Linked DNA regions of Spirosoma aureum. Each later gene encodes a partner of the first gene's protein in a complex. Links are inferred from orthologs where the notes say so. Each region holds a gene or a part of one and is shown on either strand. Other genes may lie near its edges. The genes, in order: G8759_RS27170 and G8759_RS33830.

The links.
Region 2: the proteins of G8759_RS27170 (region 1) and G8759_RS33830 are in contact, whole or in part, in a solved structure (PDB 1R1R), measured with the Escherichia coli proteins. The link is inferred for Spirosoma aureum from one-to-one orthologs.

Annotation. Positions count from the first base shown.
Region 1 is NZ_CP050063.1:6,843,115-6,846,581, reverse strand. The notes cover bases 324-3,458. They hold G8759_RS27170 (ribonucleoside-diphosphate reductase subunit alpha), read left to right. Parts: upstream 324-718; coding sequence 719-3,199; downstream 3,200-3,458. Other genes in these bases: G8759_RS27165 (sulfatase-like hydrolase/transferase), read right to left, coding at 3,370-3,458. Outside these bases: G8759_RS27175 (type B 50S ribosomal protein L31), read right to left, coding at 1-117; more of G8759_RS27165, read right to left, coding at 3,459-3,467. UniProt on the Escherichia coli protein: Provides the precursors necessary for DNA synthesis. Catalyzes the biosynthesis of deoxyribonucleotides from the corresponding ribonucleotides.
Region 2 is NZ_CP050063.1:8,452,111-8,455,309, reverse strand. Bases 268-3,134 are described here. They hold G8759_RS33830 (ribonucleotide-diphosphate reductase subunit beta), read left to right. Parts: upstream 268-1,109; coding sequence 1,110-2,159; downstream 2,160-3,134. Other genes in these bases: G8759_RS33820 (glycosyltransferase family 2 protein), read right to left, coding at 3,022-3,134; G8759_RS33825 (class I SAM-dependent methyltransferase), read left to right, coding at 2,294-2,998; G8759_RS33835 (Hsp20/alpha crystallin family protein), read left to right, coding at 322-729. Also shown: more of G8759_RS33820, read right to left, coding at 3,135-3,199.

The DNA.
Region 1 (3,467 bases):
TCCTTCAAACTCGATAGTGTCTTTTGTTTGAACCGTCGAACGTGTCAGGAATTTGTAATCGCTCGACAGGTCGTGGAATACCACTTCGCGGTATTCCGGGTGAATGCCCTTTTTCATGATTAATCTCAGTTTCTTGTCATCTTCTCGGTTTCCGACCGAAAAGGATTGCAAAGGTACAGCGTTTCGGGCGGATTGGCAAACAGTTTTAACGGTTCTTTTTGTGTTTGATTATCAACCGGATAGATGTGTCCCGTTGCCTAATAATGGCATAATAAAGGATTGTTACTATTCCTTTTTTTGCTTATCTTTAAGAACGTTTACGCTTCTTCATTCCGACTCGCTTCACTTGCCTTGGGCATGAACCGGTCAGTAAAATCGCTCTTTTATTTTTTTTAGCATAGCTCTCCTACCGGGTATTGTTAAGTCGCTAAGCATTACGGCTTAACAATTTCTTAACCTGTCTGGTAGAGTTGCACGTTTCAATGAATTGCGAAAACACCCGAACCTTCGGGGTTGCTTTTCCGTCTATTTCAATAGAACTTTAAAACTCCGGCCCAATTTAGCCTCGGTTGAACAAAATGGTTTTATGCTCCTGGTTACTTCTGTGTTCTCCTCATTGGAATCATACGTGTCAATCTTAGCTTAAGTGAAACCACTGAGTCGGTGTTTTTAATTGCATTCAACATTTTTTACTATATAAAAACTAACCCAAACGCTCATGTACGTAATCAAACGTGACGGACGCCGGGAGTCGGTCAAGTTCGACAAGATTACCGCCAGGATCGAAAAACTGTGCTACGGCCTTGATCCGGCTTATGTTCAGCCTGTTGAGGTCGCCATGAAAGTGGTTAACGGTCTCTACGATGGTGTAAAAACCACCGAGCTGGACAATTTAGCCGCCGAAACAGCCGCTTCGATGACCACAAAGCACCCCGATTATGCCATTCTGGCCGCTCGGATTGCTATTTCGAACCTGCATAAAGAGACGAACAAATCGTTCTCCGGAACCATCAAACGGCTATATACGTATGAAGACTCTAAAACCGGCGAAAATGCAGCACTGATTTCGAAAGAGGTTTATGAGGTTGTACGCCAACATGCAGCTCTGCTCGACTCAACGATCATCTACGATCGGGATTATGGCTATGATTATTTCGGCTACAAAACCCTCGAAAAATCGTATCTGCTGAAAATCGACGGTCGCATTGCCGAACGTCCGCAGCATATGCTGATGCGCGTAGCTGTGGGTATTCACATGGAGGATATCGATGCGGCTATTGAGACCTATAACCTACTGAGTGAGAAGTGGTTTACGCACGCAACGCCAACGCTGTTCAACGCCGGAACACCAAAGCCACAGATGTCGAGTTGCTTCCTGTTGACGATGAAGGATGATTCCATCGACGGGATCTACGATACATTGAAGCAAACCGCCAAGATTTCGCAGTCGGCGGGTGGTATTGGGTTAAGTATCCATAATGTTCGTGCTACAGGAACGTATATCAAAGGCACTAACGGAACATCCAACGGGATTGTGCCGATGTTGCGCGTATTTAACGATACAGCCCGCTACGTAGATCAGGGGGGCGGCAAACGTAAAGGTTCGTTTGCTGTCTATCTGGAACCCTGGCACGCTGATATTTATGACTTCCTCGATCTGAAAAAGAATTCGGGTAAGGAAGAAAACCGTGCCCGCGACCTGTTCTACGCTCTCTGGACGCCCGATCTGTTTATGAAACGGGTAGAAGACAATGACGTTTGGTCGCTGTTCTGCCCGCACGAGTGCCCCGGTCTGGCCGATTGCTATGGCGACGAATTTGAAGCGTTGTATACGCGCTACGAACGCGAAGGTCGTGCCCGTCGGACAATAAAGGCACAAGATTTGTGGTACAAGATTTTGGAGTCTCAGACCGAGACTGGCACGCCTTATATGCTATACAAGGATGCTGCCAACAAAAAATCGAACCAGAAAAACCTCGGTACCATCAAGTCGTCAAACCTGTGTACCGAAATCATCGAGTACACCGCTCCCGACGAAGTAGCGGTTTGTAATCTGGCGTCGATTGCCCTGCCGAAGTTTATCAAACGTGATCCGGATGGTGTAATGCGGTTCGATCACCAGAAACTATATGAGGTTACGAAAACGGCCACGCGCAATCTCAACAAGATCATCGACATCAACTACTACCCAGTTGAAGAAGCGCGTCGGAGCAACATGCGTCACCGGCCGATTGGGTTGGGCGTACAGGGGTTGGCCGATGCATTCATCATGCTGCGGATGCCGTTTGAGTCGGATGAAGCGCGTCGCCTGAACGAAGACATTTTCGAAACGATCTATTTCGGTGCTATGACTTCTTCGATGGAGCAAGCTAAAGAATACGGTCCGTATGAAACCTGGAAAGGTTCACCGATTTCGCAGGGGCAGTTCCAGTTCGATATGTGGGGTGTAAAACCTAAATCAGGACGCTGGGATTGGGAAAGTCTGCGCAAAGAGGTTGTCGAACATGGTGTTCGGAACTCGCTGCTGCTGGCGCCAATGCCGACCGCATCGACCTCACAGATTCTGGGCAACAACGAGTGCTTCGAACCATATACGAGTAATATCTATACGCGTCGCGTGTTGTCGGGTGAGTTTGTCGTGGTCAACAAGCACCTATTGAAAGATCTCGTGAAACTAGGTCTGTGGAATGATGCGATGAAGAATAACCTGATTCTGGCTAACGGCTCGATCCAGGCTATTCCGAACATACCGCAGCATATCAAAGATCTCTATAAAACGGTTTGGGAGATCAAGCAGAAGCATATCATCGATATGGCTGCCGATCGGGGTGCGTACATTTGCCAGTCACAATCGCTGAACATCCACATTCAGGATTCGAACTTCGGCAAACTGACATCGATGCACTTCTATGCCTGGAAGGCGGGTCTGAAAACGGGTATGTATTACCTGCGGACGAAGGCTGCTGCCGATGCGGTGAAGTTCACGGTTGTTCAACCACAAGCCGAGCCACAACTGGAGCCCGTAATGGCCGAAGCGGTAACCGTCGAAAAACCTCTCGATTACGTACAATACGCTAAAGAGCACGCTCAGAACACAACGCCTACACCCGTACCGATGGTGACGGATCTCGAACAGCAGTATGCGGCCATGACCTGCTCACTGGATGATCCGGAAGGTTGTGAGATGTGTGGCTCATAAGAGTCTGATTTGATAAACTAATAACCTATAGCGCCCGGCTGTGTTCGACATGGCCGGGCGTTTTGGCGATAAATCTTTTTTAAGTCTGATGGAGACCTTTAGCTACTGGTATCAATCAATGGCTATCGATACTATTCCATTAAATCAAGGTGACCTGAACGTCTCATTTTCTAAAGGCTGCCTAATAGCGGCTTAAGATCCAGTTTGTCATTCAGTTGCTGTTGCTGCTGGATGAGTTTCGCTTTCAGTTTCTTCATAATTGGTTGAC
Region 2 (3,199 bases), 1.6 Mb from region 1 along the record:
GAAAACAGAAAACGTAATTTCTGCAAAGGTACGGCTTAGACGCCACCAAAACAGGCTCTTTCTGTGGGTAAATACATTATCGTGTTTTGTGGAAGAGAAACCACAAAATGCCCCAACCGATACGACCATAATTCCCCACTTTGCTAAACTGGCCGATATGGCATAAAAGTGCGATAATGTAGCTTCATCACGTCAAAACGGCATTAATTGGCCCGAAAACAAACTATCCATGCTGACAGCCTGGCATAAATAAAGGTGATTAAACCCTTAGGCACGAGGTTTGTCTATAAATCAGTACTTGGACAGTAAATAGCAACTCCTATGAAAGCGATAGAGAATGTATTTCAGGGAACGGGCGGTCAGGTCGATTTGCTCAATACCCTCTACGGTGGTTCGAGCCAAACGACGATGAAAGTTGAGCGTGAGGACGAACGGCTTATTATAAAATTGTCAGCTCCGGGGGTCAGTGCAAATTCGTTTAATGTATTGATCGAAGGAAGTAAACTTGTTTTATATACCCTGTTGGTTAGTACATCGACTCGGAAGGACGAAGAAGGTAACAGCCAGCGACTGGCAGTGCCTATGTTTTTGCGGGTTCTTGACATTCCATCGTTTGTAAATGCCGATCAGATCGAAGCCGTTCACGAACACGGTCAGGTTATGGTGATGTTACCCTTTAAAGACGAAGAACATCTTCACCGCCGGATTGATATCAAAGACTTATTTTAAAGTGCCTTTTTTTCCTGTCCGGGGCTCTGAGCGGCCCTGTAGCCTATAGATCAGAATGCGGGTCGCTTCTACGGAAGTGACCTTTTTTTTGTCGTTCAGTTTCAGTCTGGTAGCACACAGATGCCCGCCAATTCATTGAAAATCAGGGATACAGATTTTAGTAGAACTATTTCAAGAACTTACTCAACCGTTATTTGCCCAACGTGCTGATTGCGTTCTGTTTACCAAAAACCATCATTTATCAGACTTATAATCATTGGATAAACTGGCTTGCAGAAGTGCCCCAAACGGTTAATTTTGTTGGAACGATATAGTCAATTGGTTTCTTCATAAGCCAGTTCTGCCCGACTGGTAAAAATCATATAAACTGCAAGCCCATTATGGTACAAAACGATGTAATCGAACCGATTTTACAGGAAGACAAAGGCCGATTTGTGCTGTTCCCGATTGAACACTGGGATATTTGGGAATACTATAAAACCCACCAGGCATCGTTCTGGACAGCCGAAGAAATTGATCTTGGCCAGGACATGAAAGACTGGAACAGTCTGAACGATGGCGAACGACATTTCATTTCGCACGTTCTGGCGTTTTTTGCTGCTTCCGATGGAATCGTAAACGAAAACCTCGCCGTTAATTTTTTGTCGGAGGTACAATATGCCGAAGCTAAATGTTTTTATGGCTTTCAGGTCATGATGGAGAACATCCACTCCGAAACGTATTCGTTGCTGATTGACACCTACATTAAAGATGCGGCCGAAAAAGACCGCCTGTTGAATGCCATTGACACCATTCCATGCGTTCAGAAAAAAGCTGAATGGGCGTTGCGATGGATTGATAACGGGAGCTTTGCCGAGCGACTGATTGCTTTCGCAGCGGTTGAAGGTATTTTCTTCTCGGGGTCGTTCTGCTCGATCTACTGGCTCAAAAAGCGTGGCCTGATGCCCGGCTTAACTTTCTCAAACGAGTTGATTTCCCGCGATGAAGGACTACACCGCGATTTTGCGTGTTTGCTCTATACCGATCATATCCAGCATAAACTGCCTGAATCGCAGATTTACGACATTATCCGCAATGCCGTTGAAATCGAGCAGGAGTTTGTTGTTGATGCTTTGCCCGTGTCACTAATTGGAATGAATGCCGATCTGATGAAGCAATACATTGCTTTCGTTGCCGATCACCTGCTGGTTACACTGGGCTTGCGTAAACTCTATGACGTATCGAACCCATTCGATTTCATGGACATGATTTCATTACAGGGTAAAACGAACTTCTTCGAAAAGCGAGTTGGCGAATACCAGCGGGGTGAAGTAATGGCCAAATTTAAAGCGGCCAAAGCCAGTGCTACCCAATCGCAGGATTCCGGAAATCCGACACCAGTGGCTGTTATCGAAGAACCTAAAGGAATTACATTCGATGCCGATTTTTAGATACATAAAGCGATACGATCCGTTATAGACTATAAATAATCGCTTCGTTAGATAGAAAGTCCCGCTATAATTGATGATTATAGCGGGACTTTCTATTTTAGGGGTTTATCCGACTTGTTACTTATCCCTTGTTTATGAATCGATTAGATGTTATTCAGGCCTTGATGCGCCAGAAAGACTTAAAAAACTACCTTGAAATTGGTGTTGAAAACGGGCATATTTTTTTCCGGATCAAGAGTTCGTTTAAAGTCGCTGTGGATCCGAATTTTATGTTTGATACCAGCCGCCGGATCGGCAAAACGCTGATCAATCCGTATAACCTGACCAATCAGTATTTCGAGAAAACCAGCGATGATTTCTTTGCGCAGGACGCCCCCAGCGTTTTTTCTCAGAAAAAAATTCAGTTGGCTTTGGTCGATGGCATGCACGAATATCAGTTTGCCCTGCGTGATGTAGAAAACACGCTCAACTACATGGGAAACGAAGGCGTTATCATTATGCACGACTGCAATCCACAGACGCAGGGGGCAGCGGGGCGTTTTGAGGATTGGGAAACCGGCGAATGGAACGGCGATGTCTGGAAGACGGTCATTCACCTGCGAAGCCAGCGCCCCGATCTAAATGTGTTCGTTCTTGATTGCGATCAGGGTCTGGGTATTGTTACCCGAAAACAGGCTGGAGACGCAGGGCCGCCGTCTGTAGCTCTGGAGCCTGCACCGGTCTTTGCGCCCGCGGATATTAATGCATTAACGTACGATAGTCTGGTTAAAAATCGAAATAAATGGCTTGATTTAAAGCCAGCCAGCTTTTTCTACGACTATTTCGGTCTTCAAAAATAAATACGCCGATCGTTGTCGATTCCTTACCGAATAACCTGACGGTATCGCAAACTTTCACGCATTGGGCTGCCGCGCCAGATGAACCCGGCCAGTCGGGCGTATATCCAGTTACGGCGGAATTTGCGACCGTTTTTGATGAAATAATAAGCCCTGAATAAAGCTCGTTCGGTCCAGGAGTGGTATTTCCGGAAGTAATAAAAG